DNA from 4 places in the Bacillus sp. V2I10 genome. Region 2 is predicted to be linked to each of the others. Evidence: riboswitches for the same ligand, from Rfam matches in the RefSeq annotation. Region 2 holds a riboswitch; each other region holds the start of a gene.
What was found. A riboswitch is a leader RNA that binds a small molecule or an ion and turns the genes downstream of it on or off. The one in region 2 is predicted to bind S-adenosylmethionine.
Positions count from the first base shown of each region.

Region 1: linked by a shared signal. The riboswitch ahead of QFZ72_RS27720 (MetQ/NlpA family ABC transporter substrate-binding protein) and the one ahead of QFZ72_RS05255 (O-acetylhomoserine aminocarboxypropyltransferase/cysteine synthase family protein) in region 2 are both predicted to bind S-adenosylmethionine.
Region 3: linked by a shared signal. The riboswitch ahead of QFZ72_RS00715 (Na+/H+ antiporter NhaC family protein) and the one ahead of QFZ72_RS05255 (O-acetylhomoserine aminocarboxypropyltransferase/cysteine synthase family protein) in region 2 are both predicted to bind S-adenosylmethionine.
Region 4: linked by a shared signal. The riboswitch ahead of QFZ72_RS23535 (bifunctional homocysteine S-methyltransferase/methylenetetrahydrofolate reductase) and the one ahead of QFZ72_RS05255 (O-acetylhomoserine aminocarboxypropyltransferase/cysteine synthase family protein) in region 2 are both predicted to bind S-adenosylmethionine.

Region 1 is NZ_JAUSYV010000002.1:83,735-88,647, forward strand. It holds gene QFZ72_RS27710 (LLM class flavin-dependent oxidoreductase) at 1-69, opposite strand, end outside; gene QFZ72_RS27715 (LLM class flavin-dependent oxidoreductase) at 380-1,726, opposite strand; gene QFZ72_RS27720 (MetQ/NlpA family ABC transporter substrate-binding protein) at 1,808-2,650, opposite strand; SAM riboswitch class I at 2,779-2,886, opposite strand; gene QFZ72_RS27725 (GH92 family glycosyl hydrolase) at 3,152-4,913, opposite strand, start outside.
Region 2 is NZ_JAUSYV010000001.1:1,029,269-1,034,181, forward strand. It holds gene QFZ72_RS05220 (acyl-CoA dehydrogenase family protein) at 1-764, shown strand, start outside; gene QFZ72_RS05225 (arsenate reductase family protein) at 920-1,279, shown strand; gene gcvH (glycine cleavage system protein GcvH) at 1,341-1,724, shown strand; gene QFZ72_RS05235 (YusG family protein) at 1,778-2,023, shown strand; gene QFZ72_RS05240 (toprim domain-containing protein) at 2,140-2,487, shown strand; gene QFZ72_RS05245 (thioredoxin family protein) at 2,513-2,821, shown strand; gene QFZ72_RS05250 (hypothetical protein) at 2,983-3,306, shown strand; SAM riboswitch class I at 3,383-3,492, shown strand; partial or broken gene QFZ72_RS05255 (O-acetylhomoserine aminocarboxypropyltransferase/cysteine synthase family protein) at 3,612-4,885, shown strand.
Region 3 is NZ_JAUSYV010000001.1:136,165-141,077, forward strand. It holds gene QFZ72_RS00705 (GNAT family N-acetyltransferase) at 1-412, opposite strand, end outside; gene QFZ72_RS00710 (TetR/AcrR family transcriptional regulator) at 508-1,134, opposite strand; SAM riboswitch class I at 1,297-1,404, shown strand; gene QFZ72_RS00715 (Na+/H+ antiporter NhaC family protein) at 1,484-2,770, shown strand; gene QFZ72_RS00720 (TetR/AcrR family transcriptional regulator) at 2,972-3,628, opposite strand; gene QFZ72_RS00725 (ABC transporter permease) at 3,689-4,702, opposite strand; gene QFZ72_RS00730 (ABC transporter ATP-binding protein) at 4,699-4,913, opposite strand, start outside.
Region 4 is NZ_JAUSYV010000001.1:4,621,752-4,626,664, reverse strand. It holds gene metH (methionine synthase) at 1-843, opposite strand, end outside; gene QFZ72_RS23535 (bifunctional homocysteine S-methyltransferase/methylenetetrahydrofolate reductase) at 836-2,689, opposite strand; SAM riboswitch class I at 2,767-2,898, opposite strand; gene QFZ72_RS23530 (YajQ family cyclic di-GMP-binding protein) at 3,083-3,574, opposite strand; gene QFZ72_RS23525 (CvfB family protein) at 4,130-4,913, shown strand, end outside.

The sequences.
Region 1 (4,913 bases), on a different contig from region 2:
TAATGCATCAGCTGCTGTTTCATTTTCTCCAATAGGACTTTGATCAAGAATGCTTAATTTTATAGACACTTTTTCTTCCTCCTATAAACATTTCCTTTAGGTAAGTCCTCACTGCCTTTTCTATTGTGCCACCAGAGACCAGTCAGAAAAGGAAGGTACAAAAAAGGCCCCCCAGATAAGATTGCATATCTTATCTGGAGCGCCTCCGGTTGACCAGTGGGCATTACATGTTAATTCACTGCGTTGAATTCTGAAAATTTAGATCTATTGAAAGAATAATAATCCTATTTTTCCGATAAATCAAGTGGGTTTTATAAAAATATTTTCGGACTATAAATAGGTCTATTAATCAATGCAGAAAAATTCAGCTGTGTTCTGGTCAGCTGTGTTCAACATTTTTTATCACAAAGTGATTTTCAGGGAATTTCAGACCTAAGTTCTCCCGAAGAGTAACACCTTCATACTCCGATCGAAATAAACCCCTTTCTTGAAGAATAGGCACGACTAATTCAATAAATTCCGTCAGAGAATCAGGTAAAATAGAAGGTATAATCATATATCCATCCGCTGCTCCGCCTTTAAACCACCGTTCTAGCTCATCAGCGACCTTTTCAGGCGTTCCAATAAAGTTAGCTTTTGGAGCAGCATTACTCACCTTGTTATAAAGCTCACCGACTGTGGGATTCTCCTCCCGAATAATACGCTGTATTTTTTCATAATCACTTTTAATGCTGTTAACCTCTCTCCAAGGAATTTCAGAAGCAGGGGTATCATGTTTAAATTGTGTCAAATCTATATTTCCAACATATCCAGATAAAAACCTTAGAGCTTGTTCAGGCATCAGTACATCCTCAAGCTGACGGAGTTTCTCTTCTGCCTCCTGTTCTGTTCTTCCAATTACAGGATTTATTCCTTGCAGGATAAGAAGATCATCTTTTGTACGTCCGAATTGGCTTAGTTTATTCTTCAACTGAAGATAAAAGGCACGAGCTTCTTCAAAATCAGCTTTATGGCTAAATACAACTTCAGCACTTCGGGCTGCAAGTTTTTGACCTGGTTCAGATGATCCGGCTTGAAAAATGACAGGGTGGCCTTGTGGAGATCTCCCAATATTAAGAGGTCCCCTGACATTAAAGTAGGTCCCCTCGTGATTTAACACATGCACTTTTTTTTCATCATAAAATTGACCAGATTCTTTATCGCGAATAAATGCATCATCCTCCCAAGAATCCCAAAGTCCTTTCACTACATCAAAAAATTCCTCTGCCATTTTATATCGTTCATCATGAACAACATGTTTCTTTCGGCTGAAATTTAGAGCTGTTAGACCAGTTGCATCAGCTGTTGTGACTAAATTCCATCCTGCCCTTCCATTGCTTATATGGTCAATCGAGGCGAATTGTCGTGCAAGGATATAGGGTTCGCTATATGTAGTTGAGGCTGTTGCTATTACACCAATCTGACTCGTGGACCCAGCGATTGCAGTAATTAAAATGGCTGGGTCAAATCGATTCAAAATATGAGGGTGTGAGTTTGCATCAATAGCTAAACTATCCGCAATAAAAACAGCATCAAATTTTCCGCGTTCTGCTTCTTGTGAAATTTTCTTATAAAAGGAAACATTAATGCTGGCATCTGCTTGAACATGAGGAAGACGCCATGATCCGAGATGCATGCCCGAACCAACAATATAAACGGCAAATTTCATGTTTTTGTGTTTAGCCATATAAATCATCCCTTCACAAATGGGCAGTATCAGATAATTCCAGTAACGAGTTGTCTACCAGCCTTCAATAAAGCGTCTATATTAATTATTTACGATTTCTTCAACTGGTTTTTTCACTGGGATTTTGGTTCCGCCAAATTCCTTCTTTATGAATTCCTGAACTTCTTTCGAATGATAAATACTACTTAATTTATTTAGGTTTTCATTTTTTTCGTTTTCTTTTTGAGTAACAAGAATATTAATATTAGCCTGTGTATCTTGATTGATTTCTTCATGATAAATAGAATCTTTAATAGAATTCAGTCCAGCATCAAGAGCGACGCTGTTTCCAATTAAGGAGGCATCTACATCAGGGAGTGACCTTGCTGTCGATGATCCGTCTACCGGAACAAATTTAATATTTTTAGGGTTTTCTACAATATCTTGAATTGTTCCAAATGAATCAAAATCATCCTTTAACGTAATGACACCTGCATTTCGCAATACGCGAAGAGCTCGAGCTGTATTTGCTGGATCATTAGGAATGGCAATTTCAGCATTTTCCGGAAGTTCTTCAACTGATTTCAAGTCTTTAGAATAAATACCCATTGGTTCTAAATAAGTTGTTGCTATTGCGACTAAATCTGCATTTTTACTTTTCACATAATCTTGAAAATATGATAGTGATTGAAAAGCATTTACATCAAGAATTCCATCATTAGTAGCTTCGTTAATTTGCAGACCGTCATTAAATTTTTTTACTTCAATCTCAATACCGGCTTCTTTAGCTGCTTTTGATTTTGAGATAAAGTTCCATACTTGAGCATCTGATCCTGATGATCCTACGATAATTTTGTTATTTTCAGATGCATTTGAGCTTAGGTTGCATGCTGATAAGATAACGAATATGATTCCGGCTAGAAGTGTAATTGATAATTTTTTCATTTTTATCTCCCTTTTTCAATCTTTTATTAAATCCTTAATATTTTCGCCATCACCACCCTTCAAAAATTGAGTAAAATAAAAACCCCTTCTAAAAATAAGAAAGAGTTTCGGTTTAAAACGAATATCTCATCTTATCTTTCAAGCACATTCATGCTTGTTGGAATTGGCACAGTACTTTATAAAAGCCTGTTGCCGAGGTTTCATAGGGCCATTCCCTCCACCTCTCTAAATAAGAATATATGTTTTTATGCATTCCTAAATGAACTCATCTCCTCCTTAGTTAATGTTGATAAATACACGAAAGGCTTCCATCTCAAGTTCTCAGGGTACTTGAATGAAAGCCTCTGGTTTTCCAGTGAGCGAATTTCTATTGAAAAATTTGTTAATATCAAATTAATACAATAAATCAGATGTGTCAAGTCGGAATTTAAAATAATAGTTAGTTTTTATACTACTCAATGAATATATCAATTATATAGAATGGTCATAAGATATTCTTAATTACTTCAAAGAAATCATCAAAGCACGTGCATCTGCATCTAATTTCTTTTTAGCATTGCTTGAAATGAAGCCTTGTGATGACTTACTGTGTAAATGCTTTAGGAAATCATTCATATATTTGACACTCTTTTGATTGTCGTCCTTTTCTGTATAACTCTGCTTTGAAAGCTTTAAATCGTTATTCAAAAGATCCTTCAGCTTCCCTTTCAATTCACCGGATTCCGCAAAATCATCCAACACTTTTTGGATTATGTCAAAATCGGAAGAAAGGTCCTTTCCGAGAAACTCCACTTCTGCCAATGAAGTACTTGAATGGCCTCCATTTTCAGTAATTTCCACCTTATAAAAAACGAATTTTCCTGGATGCTTAATTGTAAAGGCGCGCGTATAGAGACGCCATTCGAATTTTTCATTTTTTCTTTCATCAAGGACAGTCCACGACTTGCCATCATTTGAGCCTTTTACCACCCAGCTTTTTGGGTCTGCTGCTTGTGAATTCGCATCATTGGTAAGGCTTGCTCCAGAAGTAAAGGTGTACATTTTGGCCTGTTGCTTCCGTGCCTTAAATTGATATTGAACAGACGGGTTTTGGCTGTTAAACGTCGTTCTCGTTGAAGAGGTATTGTCGAATAACGGATCTACTCTATTGCTTTCTCCATCTGTTGCACTTCCTGGTTCTGGCATCGTCAGGTCTTTCAATGGTTTTGGTGATAAGGTTGATCCATCGGTATTACCTGGAGTGATGGAGTTTGGTATGTCTTTTTCTCCGCTGCCCCACTTCGAAGGCTTGGATCCCATGTCAAAATCTAGTCTTGCACCATTTGAAAGGTCAGTGTGCATAATGTAATTTTTGGTATGGTCTTTGCCATTTAATTTTAAGCCTTGGACATATTTATTGTCCTTGCTGTTATTAGGTGCGTTGATGACGATTTTTTTCCCATTCTCTAAATGGATCGTCGCTTTCTTAAACAAAGGTGCCCCTATGGCGTATTCCGGGCTTCCCATTTTCAACGGATAGAAACCAAGTGCACTGAAGATCTGCCACGCGGACATCTCTCCATTATCTTCATCACCAGCATATCCTTGCCCGATTTCACTTCCAATGTATAGGCGGTCCAATGCTTCACGAACCTTCTCCTGTGTCTTCCAAGGCTCGGCAGTATAATTGTACATATACATGATATGGTGAGATGGTTGGTTGCTGTGTCCATACATCCCCATACGGACATCTCTCGCTTCCCTCATTTCATGAATGACACCGCCATAGTGACCAGCAAACAATCCTGTTTCTGGCGTATTAAAGAACTCATCCAGCTTGCTGCTTAATCCTTTTTTACCATCATACAGGTTAGCAAGTCCTTGCCCATCCTGTGGTGCATGGAAGGCCATATTCCAGGCATTTGTTTCTGTGTAATCCCCGCCCCATTCACGCTCATCAAATTCTTCTGCCGTTGATCTCCACTCACCGGATGCATTCCTTCCCATGAAGAAGTCTACTTCCGGATTGAACATGTTGACATAGTTCTGGGCTCGGCTGAGATAATAGTTAGCATCAGCTTGATAATTAGATAAATATAGGTCTTTTTTGTCTGCTTGCTTATCAAGTGCCTTTGCAAGATTTGCAATGGCATAATCGTTGATGTATCCATCCATGGCCCAAGACATTCCTTCACCAGTTGAGGTATTGGTATAGCCATCAAACACGGATGTAGCCATTCCTTTTCGACCCGTTCCTGGATTCGGGCTTACAACTGCAGCATTC
Region 2 (4,913 bases):
TGAAAGACGGCAAAGAAGTAGCTGCTTCCATTGCCGAATATGCAATTGAATGTTCATTAAATAAAGTATTAGGATCTGAGACGCTTGATTATGTAGTAGATGAAGGCGTTCAAATCCATGGCGGATATGGTTTTATGGCAGAATACGAAGTGGAAAGAGCGTATCGTGATTCCCGTATTAACCGCATTTTCGAAGGAACAAATGAAATTAACCGCTTATTAGTGCCTGGAACGTATTTGCGTAAAGCAATGAAAGGTGAATTGCCATTGCTGCAAAAGGCTCAGGCTCTGCAGGAAGAGTTAATGATGCTCATGCCTGAAGAAGTTGGCGAAGGTGTTCTTGAACAAGAAAAACATTTATTGAAGAATGCTAAAAAGATCGGCTTGATGATCGCTGGACTTGCTGCACAAAAGTACGGTCAGGCATTGCAGAAGGAGCAAGAAGTATTAGTGAATATTGCAGATATCGTAAGCAGCATTTATGCAATGGAATCAGCGATTCTGCGCACTGAAAAAGCAATCAGCAAAGCAGGAGAAGCAAAGAGCGCTCAAAAGCTCCTGTATACTCAAGTTTACTGTCAGGAAGCATTTAATGAGATTGAAGCACACGCGAAGGAATCATTAGTTGCTATTGAGCAAGGCGATACGCTTCGCATGATGATTTCGGCACTCAGAAAATTCACGCGTCACACTCCGATCAACGTGATTGCCAAAAAACGTGAAATTGCTGCTGCATTAATTGAAGAAAATGGTTACCGCGCTTAAAACAAAGTATAAGAAATGGACCTTTTCCAGTAACGGAAAAGGTCTTATTTCTTTGAGGAAACTGAATTTTACATAATAGAAACTTGTGATTATGATTGTCCAATTGATTGTGGTAAAATAATCTTGTTCAATTACGGTTGCAGGTGGTGAGAAGAGTGGCTATTACGTTTTATTGGTATCCTAAATGCGGTACATGCCGAAAAGCTAAAAAGTGGTTTGAAGATCACAATTTGCAGGTAGAAGATGTACATATTGTCGAAAATCCACCGACAAAAGAAGAATTAAAAACGATGCTTGATAACAGCGGGGTAGAAGTAAAGAAGTTTTTCAATACCAGCGGTCAAAAATACCGCGAATTAGGCATGAAAGAGAAGGTTGCTTCTTTATCTGATGAAGAACTGCTTGAGATTTTGGCATCAGACGGCATGCTTATCAAACGGCCATTAGCAACAGACGGCAAGAAAGTTACCGTCGGCTTTAAAGAAGATCAATTCGAAGCAGCGTGGGCAAAGTAGTAGAAGACTTTAACTTCAGTCTTTTTACAAATAAACATGATAAAACTTGGAGGTAATAAAAATGAACACACCAAAAGAACTTCGTTATTCTGAAGAGCACGAATGGGTTAAAGTTGAAGGTGAAAAAGTACGTATCGGCATTACTGATTTTGCTCAATCAGAACTTGGGGATATTGTATTTGTTGAGCTTCCTGAAGTTGGAGATGAAATTAAAGCAGACGAGCCTTTCGGAAGCGTTGAGTCTGTAAAAACGGTTTCTGAGCTTTATGCGCCAATCAGCGGAAAAGTTGTTGAAATCAATGAGGATCTCGATGACAGCCCAGAATTTGTAAACGAATCTCCATACGAAAAAGCATGGATGATTGTTATCGAGCCAAGCAATGTAAGTGATGTTGACAGCCTAATGACTGCTGAGCAATATGTGGGAATGACAAACGAAGACTGATAAATGGCATTAAACCAGGACACCCTAACCTTTAAAAAGGAGGGTGTTCAAGGATGTCATTTGAAAAGAAGCGCTTAGATATTACAGACCGGGTAACAGGACGCTTTTCAGAAGGTCAAATGAACTTATTTTTTGAAAAAGAGCAAATTGGCACAATGTCATTTGGTCAAAATGGAAATCAGGTTTCATTGAAAAATGGATATGAAGAAGAAAACCATTCCTTTTTCCAGTATGCAGACGTTTTATTAAAAAAAGATGAAAAGTATGTAGATTGTGACGAAGAAAACGGCTGGTGCTAATCGAATGGCAGTGGAATGTTCCACTGCCATTTTTGTTCAATTATTTTAAGAAACAACCTCATGCAATTCGAATAGGTTATAAGATAACACATACTTTAACTGAATAGGTGATGGCGATGTCTGCAATTGAGGTTGAAAAGGTCATAATTGTTGAAGGAACATCTGACAAACGAAAGGTACTTAATGTTGTCAATGAACCTGTAGAAATTATCTGTACAAATGGAACAATAAGTCTTACTCGATTAGACGAAATGATTGATGCTCTGTTTTATAGAGACGTATACGTGCTCGTAGACTCAGATGAATCAGGGGATCGCCTCAGAAAGCAATTCAAGCGGGAACTGCCCGAAGCTGCGCATTTGTTTATAGATAGAATGTACCGTGAAGTTGCGACTGCACCTGATCAGCATGTTGCTGCTGTGCTTTTAAGCGCAAATATCGATGTACAGGCGAAATACTTATAAAATAAAGGGAGTCTCATGAAAAGCAATGATTGAAATAAAGGAAGAACAATTAGATATGTTTGCTGAAAAAGAATTTGGCATCCTTTATCTTTACACTCCGTTTTGCGGAACATGTCAGCTTGCAAAAAAAATGCTGGCTGTTGTTGAAGAGCTGCTCCCAGCTTTAGCGATTCATGCGGCAAACTTAAATTTCCTGCCTAAGCAAGCGATAGAATGGGGAATTGAAAGTGTTCCCTGCCTGCTTATATTTGAAAATGGAACGGTTACCCACAAGAAATATGCCTTTCATTCTGTTGAATATATTTATCAAATATTGAAAGAATATGCCGCCTGAGCAGGGCGGCATTTGACATATTTCTTGGGAAATAGAAAAAACCATTATTTTGTCTCTCCAAGTTTAATAAAGTGTCGAACCTTTCATAAAGGTGATAAGTCGTATTAAAACGAATTAATACGTTATGATCTGATAGGAAAGAAATGGGGAGAGAAAAAGAAATGGACTTATTTTCGTTTGTAGAAAAAATGAATGCGTCTTATTTTATTCAGCCTCTGCTTCCAAACGAAGAATTGAGAATACGGATAACCAGTTCAAAACAACAACCTATCCTGCTTGTTTTAAAAAAGGGGGCTTGTTTTTTAAGCAGCGACAATGACAATCTTTCAGCACATGTACTGGTTTCAGGTGATGAAAATCATCTTTCTGACTGTTTTCATTCACCAATCAGACTTCTTCAGCTCTCAAAGCTTGGAGCGATTGAAGTAAAAGGATCATTTCGTAATGTACTTAGGCTTGAATCCATTATCCAGTTGTCTAAATAATAGTCTAAAAATTCAAACTACTAAATGACTGGGTAAATGAAGCGGTGTTACAATTCATTTAGATTCAATAAGTTTGATCTTATCAAGAGAGGTGGAGGGATTTGGCCCTATGAAGCCCGGCAACCGGTTATTGCAACACGGTGCCAATTCCATCAGAGCAGGCAAGACTGCTCTGGAAGATAAGAAGAGATATGGTGATTCAGCCTCTTCTTTGAAGGGGTTTTTTTATATGAATAAATGAAAAAGGGGATGGGAAATATGGGACAAAATAAGTTCGGCTTGAGACGTTAAATGTACATGGGGGTCTGCAGAAGGATCCTGCAACAGGAGCCCGGGCTGTGCCGATTTATCAGTCTAACGCCTATGTTTTTAATGACACGGAACATGCATCGGATTTATTTGCCTTAAAAGAGCAGGGTTACATTTATACCCGGATACATAATCCTACCTCAACGGTTTTTGAAGAAAGAGTTTCCCAATTAGAAGGGGGCGTAGGAAGTCTTGCTGTAGCAAGCGGCATGGCAGCGATAACGCTTGCCATATTAAATATTGCCGGAACAGGGGATGAGATTGTCTCTGCCTCAAGCCTATACGGTGGGACCTACAACCTCTTTCAAACCACATTGCCTAAGTACGGTATACAGACTAAGTTTGTAAATGCGGATGATCCTGAGAATATCAGGGATGCCATATCGCCTAAAACAAAGGCCATTTTTGCAGAAACGATTGGCAATCCAAGTCTGCAGGTACTTGATATAGAGGCAGCTGCAAAAATCGCTCATGAAGCCGGTATCCCATTAATTATTGATAACACCTTGCAACTCCTTATTTATGCAGGCCGATCGAACATGGAGCAGATATTGTCATTCACTCTGCCACCAAATGGCTGCTTGGAAATGGCACGACCCTCGGAGGAATTATCGTAGACGGAGGAAAGTTTGATTGGAACAGCGATAAGTTTCCGGGCTTTACGACTCCAGATCCAAGCTATCACAATCTTGTATATGCAGAAGCATTGCCGGAGGCAGCCTTTATTGTAAAAGCCCGAGTTCAGCTCCTCAGGGATTTAGGGCCTGCTATCAGTCCTCTTAATGCATTTCAATTTACTCTTGAAGTAGAAACACTTCATGTAAGAATGAAAGAACATATTTTTAATACGAGAAAAGTGGTTGAGTATTTAAATGAGCATTCTGCAGTTAAATGGGTGCTGTACCCTGAAGATGAACAGCACCCTGACAAGGCCCTGGCAGATAAATATTTAGCTGAAGGGGCAGGAGCGGTTGTAGTGTTCGGCATTGATGGCGGCCGTGCAGCAGGCGCAAAGGTGATTAATTCTGTTAACCTATGGTCGCATGTAGCAAATGTCGGAGATGCCAAAAGCCTGATCATTCATCCTGCCAGCACTACACATCAGCAGCTGGATACAGAAGGCCTGAAAAAATCAGGAGTAACTGAAAACTTAATTCGATTGTCTGTTGGGATTGAACATATAGATGACCTTCTGGAGGATCTTGAACAGGCAATTGAACAAGCAACGGGTGTGAAATCATTAATTGAATCATCCGTCTTTTCGAATTAATAAAAAACTTTTGGTTGACACCGTCTTT
Region 3 (4,913 bases), 890 kb from region 2:
GGTCGACAACCTGATAGCCCATTTTTTCATAAAGCTTTATCGCACGATCATTATGAGAGACGGCTTCAAGAGTAGCTGTGTCTACATTTTCTTTTTCATAAAGAGACAAAGCCTCTTCCATCAGCTTTACCCCGACCCCTTTGCTTCGGTACTCAGGAGCAACACCTGTACCGCCATTCCATGCTATTTTTTTGCCGTCTATGGTTCTGATTCCATTCAGAACCAGTCCAACCGGCTCTGAATCGTGAAAAGCTACAACAGATAATGCCGGCGAAAGATTTTCAAGCACCATTCGGTTAAAAAAATTCTCAAGGGACAGCGTCATATCAAAATAATATCCCTCAAAACCTTTATTCCATGCGGTTAAAGCTTCTTCAAGCGTACATTGAGACAATTTTTTAATTGTGATCATACCGCACCCCATTTCTCATTAGCTTCTTTTAAAAATCATCTCGAAGTCTTCTTTTCTAAAAGGACGCAGGTATACATTTTCTCCATGTAAAAACCTCATGCAGATCCCCCCTTTTCTAAGTACATGAAGATCATTTCTTCTAAAGCACGGATTTGTTTTTGATAAGGGTAATTCCCGCCTATCACTGAATAGTGAAGACAAATGCCGTCTATGGTTCCCCATACCATAGAAGATATGAGCGATGGATCCGTCTCTTTGTTGAATTCATTCTGCCTTATGCCTTCTTCGATGATCTCAACAAGCAGTACTTGATAAACGTCGTCATACCGGTCTGTCATGACTTTCTTAAGTTCTTCATCACGGCCTGAATGAATCCAGAATTCAAGGTGAACACCGATCATTTTCTGCCACTTTTGAGATAACTCAATTTCAGCATAGTTTTTGAAAAACTGGTGAAGTTTTTCTTTTGCAGTCCCTCTCTCTTGAAAACTTCTTTTCAGTTTGGCGATATTCTGCTCTGTCCGCATCTGCATCAGCTGAAGGTAAATTTCTTCCTTGCTTTTAAAATAGTTGTAGATTGCCCCTTTACTTAACCCAGATTCAGCCACAATATCGTCTATTGTGGCAACCTGAAATCCTTTTTCTCCAAAAGCCTTAAGGGCACTTTCCAGGATATGGCGTTTCTTTTTTTCCTTATATTCATCTGAAACAATTGGAGCCACGCCTGTACACCTCCTTAAAAACCGACTATATAGTTTATTTTATTCCACTGATGACGATAAATTCAAATAATTTTGAAAAAAAGTTTGTTAAATCTTCCATTTGACTTTTACACAATTACCCCTTAATGTAGGAAAGGTCATTTTTTAAAACACACATATATCTTCTTATTAAGAGAGGCAGAGGGACTGGCCCTGTGATGCCTCGGCAGCGGACTCGGATTTCCGAGTGCTGTGCCAATTCCAGCAAGCTCCGTGCTTGAAAGATAAGAAGAGGTTTATTCCATTCCGGATTTAAGATCTCTTCTGCTTTAGAAGAGATCTTTTTTTTATAATAAGAAAGGTGGTACACATGGAGACAAAAGGAAATGGACTGGCATTAATGCCGTTAATCATATTTCTTGCCCTATTTGTAGGGTCTGGTATTATAACAGGCGATTTTTATAAGATGCCGATTCTTGTTGCAATTATTATTGCATCCGGAGCTGCTCTTATGATGAATCGTAAAGAGACGTTCACAGCGAAGGTTGAGAATTTCGCTAAAGGGGCAGGCCATCCTGATTTGATGATCATGGTCTTTATATTCATCCTGGCCGGAGCTTTCTCAGAAGTGGCAAAAGGGATGGGAGCAGTTGAATCTACAGTCAATCTTGCGCTTTCATTTTTGCCGCAAAGCTTTTTGATTGTTGGATTATTTATTATTGGAGCTTTTATTTCACTTGCAATGGGAACTTCAATGGGAACAATTGCTGCACTTGCTCCAATTGGCGTTGGCATCAGTGCAGAAGCTGATATTTCAATAGCTCTTGCTATGGCTGCTGTTATTGGCGGTGCGATGTTCGGGGACAACCTGTCTTTTATATCGGATACAACAATTGCAGCAGTTCGGACACAGCAGACGGAAATGAGAGATAAGTTCAAAGTAAACTTTTTCATAGTTTTGCCGGCTGCCATTATTACTTGTGCTGTCTTAATTGTGATGACTCTCGGCAATCAATCTCCTGTTTCTTCTGGAGAATTCAGTTTCATTAAAATGCTGCCTTATATAGCCGTTCTTGTATCAGCTCTTCTTGGAATGAATGTCATCATTGTTTTAACTGGCGGGATCCTGCTTAGCGGAGTCATCGGGCTGTCTGATGGCACCTATACGTTAACGGATTTTCTTCAGAAAATAACAGATGGTATTATGGGGATGGCCGAACTGGTCATTCTTTCACTCTTAATCGGCGGTATGGTTGAACTGATTAAACGAAATGGCGGCATTCACTTTATTTTAGAAGCGATGACAAAAAGAATTTCTTCTAAAAGAGGGGCAGAATATGCCATTGCAGGTCTTGTAAGCACGACAAACCTTGCGACTGCAAATAATACCATCTCTATTATTGCAGCGGGTCCGCTGGCAAAAGATATGGCAGATAAGTATGAGATTGATAAACGTAAATCTGCCAGCCTTTTGGATATTTTCTCTTGCAGTATACAGGGTTTAATCCCTTATGGCGCTCAAATGCTTACTGCCGCACAATTTGCTGAGATTTCACCTGCTGATATCCTGCCATTCTCTTATTACCCATTCTTAATAGCCGTTATGGGTATTGCGGCTATTATTATTGGCTATCCGAAATTTAAAAAAGCCAAGTAGTTCCTGCCCGGCAGAGTCCGAAATTGGACTCTGTTTTTTCATAGATCTAAAGCGGGCGCCTTGGTCAGATCCGACAGGCGGATTCGTTCTGACCGAAGATCTATGGGCCGGAGCTTTAAGTAGAATTTTTTTATTTACCTCAGCCTTGACTTTTATAGTTTTCCTAAACAAGAAAAAGAGCCGCTCATCCTATGAGCGGCTTTACTTTTTCATCAGTCCATGCAGAAGAAACTGGATCGTATATTCTTTTTCTGCTTCATCGTCCCAATCCAGATCAGGCAAGATGATGAACCTTCCGATCAGGAACCCCATAATTGTCGTAATGATCATCCGTAAAACTGTTTCAGGAGGCATGTCAATCATCTCTCCTTTTTCTTGGAAATGCGTGATCAGCTTCTTCAGTTTCTCAACTGCATGTTCCTCAACGACCTTTCGGAGCTCCCCTCTGAACTCTTCATGAAAAAAAACTTCCTGAAGCAAAATCTTGATGACAGGGTGATTTTTCTTAATAAACTCATAGCGGTTTTCAAGAATGTATCTCAGCATTTGTTCAAGGTCCTGATGATTTTGCTTCGTCACGTCCTGAAGAAAATTCCTTACTAAAAACGGGGCAATGAATTTTGTTATAGTCGGCATGACGATCGCAAACAGCAGGTCTTTTTTCGTTTGATAATGACGGAAAATTGTACCCTCTGCGACTCCCGCTTTTTTAGCAATTTCGCTGGTTGATGCTGCTGCAAAGCCTTTATCTGCAAATATTTCAATGGCAGCTTCTACTACCTTTTTTTGTTTTTCACTCATCTTTACATCTTCATCTGTCAGCTTCAATAGCTCTTCAATGGAAAATTGATTGCTCATCTTTTAAAACTCCTCATTCATCTATAGACCCTATTATAATTGAAAAAGAGAACACAAGCATTACAGCCTTCTCACCTTTTTCAAAGCGAAGATATTCAGAATCAGAAAAGCCAGGGAAAATCCAAGCAGAATATAGACATCCTGTGCAATATCCTCCCACCCGTAACCTTTAATCATGATCCCCTGCAGAGCTTCTGCGCCGTATTTAAGCGGCATGGCATAACTGATGGACTGCAGCCACTCCGCCATCGTTTCCAGTTTAAAAAGACCTGAGAAGAACACCTGCGGCACAATGACGAGCGGGATGAATTGAAACATCTGCAGCTCGTTATTAGCAAACGTAGACAGCAAGGTTCCGAGAGTCAAAGAAGTCATGGCAAGCAGAAACGTAATGAGCAGTACATAGAAATAAGTGCCTTCCATCATCATGTCCAGCACACTTATGGAGAAGGACGAAATCAAAATGGCCTGAAAGGTAGTAAAAATACCAAATCCGATCACATACCCAAGAACCAGTTCCCAGCGTTTAAGCGGAGTCGCCATGATCCGGTCCAATGTACCGCTTGTTCTCTCACGCAGAAATGAAACGCCTGCAATCAGAAAAACAAAGAAAAAGATAAATACACCAATAAGGACTGGACCGATGTAATCAAAGGAGGTCATATCGTCTGATCCATGCAAATAGTTCACGGGTGGCTGTGCTTGTTGATCCGGCTGGCCGCTTTTTTGGAGCAGACCCAGCACTGCCCGGCTTACACCCGGATCTGAGCCTTCTAATGTAATCTCTTGATTTCCTTTATCGAAAGAGATAAAGGCATCCAGGCTGTCTGCTTTTATCCATTTTTCCGGTTCATTTTCATCGTATTCTATGACTTTACTATCGTTCTCCCCGAGAACTGTCACCAATTGTTCCGGAGCTCCGTGCACACCAATTTTAGGTGAATAGGCTTCACTGTCAAAAATAAAGTTCATCAGAGTCAGAATAAATAACGGAGCAATCAACATCAGCGCAAGCGTCCGCTTATCCCGGAAAAATTGCTGAATGATACGTGTCACAATCGCAAGTACCCTCATTGTTTAGCACCTCCATATGCTAAAAATGCTTCTTCAATGGTGTGTGACATCGTTTCTGATTTCAATTGCTCTGGAGTTCCCGTAGCGATCAGGACTCCTTCGCGGATGAAACCAATCCTGTCACATTTTTCAGCTTCGTCCATCACATGCGTTGTGACAACAATCGTCGTTCCTGTACGCCTGATGTTTTCAAGCTCCTCCCAAATCGACT
Region 4 (4,913 bases), 3.6 Mb from region 2:
CCAGCCCTGTTCTGCAAATCCTTTTACTTTCTGAGCAAGAGAACGGGGAGATTCATGATAATTTCCTTCCTCATCAGGCAGGCCGGCATTAGGATAGCAGCTGACAGCTGTATGAGCCATGCCTGATAGAGTCCGGATGTGGTCGGTCATGAATTCAGGTCCTGTAGCACAGTTTAGACCTACAGATAAAGGCTTCATGTGCTCAAGTGAAATGAAAAAGGCTTCAATATCCTGGCCGGCAAGCGTCGTTCCCATAGGTTCAATTGTCCCTGAAATCATCAGCGGAATTTCTTTGCCTGCTTGTTCAAATGCGCGTTTAATGCCAAGAAAGCCTGCTTTTACATTTAATAAGTCCTGGCTCGTTTCAAGAAGAAGCAAATCAGCACCGCCTGCAATCAGGCCGAGTGTCTGTTCCTCGTAGTTTTGAATAAGCTCCTCAAACGTTGCTCCGCCTGTAACAGACAGCGTTTTTGTCGTAGGGCCCATTGAGCCTGCAACATAACGCGGCCAGTCAGGAGTTGAATATTTTTCAGCAGCCTTTTTTGCGATCTCCGCTGCTTTTTTATTTAACTCAAAAGCGAGGTGACCGAGATTATATTCATCAAGAACAATCTTAGTAGCGCCAAATGTATTGGTTTCAATAATATCTGCTTTAGCGATCAGGTAAGCATCATGAATGGATTCGATGACTTCTGGTGCAGTAATCGTTAAATATTCATTGCAGCCCTCGTATTCTTCTCCGCCGAAATCAGCTGCAGAAAGATTTGCATCCTGTATCATGGTGCCCATCGCTCCGTCCAGAACGAGGATTTTTTTCTCAAGCTGCTTTTTTATATCAGACATGCGTAATCTTCCTTTCATTAACCTCAATTTGTTTCTTGTGAATGTAATTTGTCAGTTCAACGGTTAATTCATAGTTTAAAAACGGTGTAATTAAGTAGATTCCATTAAATAAATCAAAGGCAGCATCAATCAGTCTTTTAGAGATGGCCAATCCTTCCTGATAGGCTTTCTCCCGATTATCACCTGCCTGTGCCATTCTTTCACGAATACTGTCAGAAAGAGTAATGCCCGGAATTTCGTTATGAATAAATTCTGCGTTGCGGCTGCTTGTGAGCGGCATAATGCCGATATAAATCGGAACGGTTAAGTGCTTCGTTTCCTCATAAACATCAATCAGCTGTTTTTCTGAGTAAATTGGCTGAGAAATGAAATAATCTGCACCGCAGGCAATTTTCTTCTCCAGTCTTTTTACTGCTTTATCGAGATATTTAACATTGGGATTAAACGCAGCAGCAACTGAAAAATTGGTTTTTTCCCCAAGAGGTTTTCCTGAATAAGAAAGACCATCATTAAATTGTTTGATTAAGCTGATCAAATCAAAAGAAGAAAGATCATAAACGGAAGTAGCTCCCGGAAAATCCCCGATTTTTGATGGATCGCCTGTAACCGCAAGCACATCCGTAAGTCCCAGCGTATGAAGACCCATTAAATGAGATTGAAGGCCAATTAAGTTGCGGTCGCGGCATGTAATATGAATTAAGGACCTGAGTCCAAGTGTTTGCTGAACGATGGATCCTACAGCAACATTGCTTATTCTCGGCGACGCAAGCGAGTTGTCTGCAAGTGTTAAGGCATCGATTCCAGCAGCTTGCAGTGCTTTTGCACCTTTTAAAAATTTGTCCAGTCCAAGTTTTTTAGGAGGATCGAGTTCTACAATCAGAGAGCGCTTCTTATTAACTATTTCCTGCAGGGGAGGGTACTTTCTTTCCGCTGCAGACGTGACAGAAATCTCTTTCTTCCGTATTTTTACTTTCTTTTCTGTAACTGGAGCGAGCCCTTTAAGCGCTGCTGCCATTGCTTCAATGTGTACAGGGGTTGTGCCGCAGCAGCCTCCGATTAGTCTTGCTCCCTGATTTCTGAAGGCGAGTGCGCTTTCTGCAAAATATTTTTCTCCAGAGCCATAGACAAGTCTTCCTTCCTCAAGAGTCGGCAAGCTGCTGTTTGGATAAACAGATAAGAACGCTTTTTCAGGAAGCGGAATTTCTTCAAGAGATGAAAGCATATGGTAAGGACCCAGTCTGCAATTCAGACCGACAACGTCAGCACCAAGTGCCTCAAGCTGAGAAAGGCCTTCATTCAGGGGTGTTCCGTCCTGCAAGACTCCGATATCGTGAAGGGAGATGTTTGTAATAATCGGGATATTCGTTTCTTTTCTTGCGATCTCTAATACTGTTTTTATTTCTTCAAGATCATAATAGGTTTCAAGCAGCAGACCGCTTACCTCTTCACTGAGCAAAAGGTAAAGCTGTTCTCTGAAATTGCGTTTAATGTCCTCAAGAGAATAGGCATTTTTCTTGAAAGCACGGATGCCGCCAATCGTTCCAAGAATATAGGTGTTATTGCCGGCTGATGCTTTTTTAGCAATCTGAACAGCAGTACGGTTAATCGCCCTCACTTCATCTTCAAGTCCATATCTTGATAGCTTAATATAGTTTGCGCCGTAAGTATTTGTCTGAATGACATCTGCACCGGCTGCAATATACGCCTTATGAACATTTAATATTTCATCAGGCTTCGATAAATTCAATTCTTCGAAACACCTGTCAACTCCGTGAGAGTAAAGCAGTGTTCCCATTGCTCCGTCGCCAATCAGGATCTTCTTCTGTAAATCGTTTAAAAGTGTCAAACTCCAAACCTCCTTAGTGCTGTAGAAAAAAACAAAAAAAGCCTTCCAAGAAGAAGACTTTGAACGATCAGGACTTCTTCTTATCGTTCGATGGATGCATCGCTGGAATTAGCACCTTGGATTGAAATCCCTGATGAATACAGATGATTTCATTATGCCAGGTTGCTGAAGCTTCAAAGGGCCAGTCCCTCAGCTTCTCTAGATAAGAATGGTGAAATATGAAATTTACAAAAAGATATTATATCTAATTTACATGTTTTTTCGGATAGATTCAATACAAAAGTAAAAGTTTTCTGAATAGACGCGGAATTTATTGGTGGAAAATCGAAGCAGAAACTTGCGGAACAACGAAACAAACACCCAGCAGAGAAGAGCTCGAGTGTTTGGTTCACTTTATCTGAAATTAATAAATTGAACATCTATCGGCAAGTCGGTTCCGCGAACGGCTGCAATCACCTGCTGTAGGTCGTCCTTATTTTTGCCGGTCACACGGACCTGATCGTCCTGAACCTGAGTTTTTACTTTTAATCCGGAATTTTTAATAATGGCATTAATCTTTTTTGCATTATCCTTATCAATACCCTGAATCAGCTTAGCGCGCTGGCGAATCGTTCCGCCCGATGCACCTTCGATTTTTCCGTAATCAATATTTCGTGTCGCTACATTGCGTTTAATCAATTTAGAAATAAAAACATCCTTTAACTGATCCATTTTAAACTCATCATCTGAAACTAAAACAATCTCTTCTTTTTCAAGTGAAATGCTGCTTTTGCTCCCTTTAAAATCATAGCGGGTGCCGATTTCCTTCATCGTCATCGTAATTGCATTTGTCACCTCAGGCATATCCACCTTTGAAACAATATCAAAAGAACTGTCCTTCGCCATAAGAATCCTCCCAAAAGTTTATATTATCTATAGATTATAGTAGAATGAACAGGGGATAACAACATTTGAAGTGCGGAATCGCCCGTTTAGCTCCGACAGACAGATAAGGCTCCGCCAGAAAAGGCGCTTTTTGCCTTTACTGGCGGAGCCGTTCTGGCCGAGGAGCTGGGCGATGGAGCCGGACAATACGAAGTGCGGAATCGCCTGTTTAGCTCCGAAAGACAGATAAGGATCTCCCAGAAAAGGCGCTTTTTGCCTTTACTGGCGGATCCGTTCTGGCCGAGGAGTTAGGCGATGGAGCCGGACAAGACAAAGTACAAAAACGCTAAGGTTGGAGTAGTCTACAGCATTGAGAATGAAGTCCGATTTTGACTTTTTCGCCGAATCCGTTCTGACCGAGGAGTTAGGCGATGGAGCCGGACAATACGAAGTGCGGAATCGCCTGTTTAGCCCAGGAATTGGCCATTAAACTGCAAATACATACATAAATGTCCGCTTCAATTTGAAAACTAACAGCAGATGCATCCTGCATAAGAAAGGAACGAAATACATTTGATGAATCCAGGAACGTTTATGACGCTTTCAATAGATGAAAAATTAGATTATGGCTATTATTTAACAGACGGAGAAAGCCGTGTGCTGCTCCACAAAACCGAAATCACGGAGCCGATTGATGACAAAGAAGAAATTGAGGTTTATTTAATTGTCGATCATGAAGACCGTCTTGCCGCAACTATGAAGAAACCGAAAATTACCGAGGATCATTACGACTGGGTTGAGGTTGTAAGCGTAAGAGAAGACATGGGAGCGTTTGTTGATATTGGTTTATCCAAGGATGCGCTAGTAGCAAACGATATTCTTCCAGCGTTTATCGAGGTTTGGCCAGAAGAGGGGGACATGCTTTATTGTTCTTTGAAGGTAACGAAAAATGGCAGGTTTTTCACGAAGCTTGCAACGGAAGATGTCATGCAGGAGAAGATCGTATCAGCAGAAGGTACAGCCAACAATAAAACTGTGACAGGCAGAGTTTACAGAATGATTATTGCCGGCTCATATATTATTACAGAAGAAGGCTACAAAGGATTTATTCACTCTTCGCAGCGTAAAAGGGAGCCTCGTTTAGGCGAGCTTGTAACAGGGCGCGTAATTGATGTAAAGGAAGATGGAACAATCAACGTATCTCTTCTTCCAAGAAAGCATGAAGCATTGGATGAGGATGCACAGCAGCTTTATGATTACATGGAATCAAGAGGCGGAGCGATGCCATTTTTCGATAAGAGCGACCCAGAAGACATTAAAGAACGCTTTAACATGAGCAAAGGCGCGTTCAAGCGTGCAA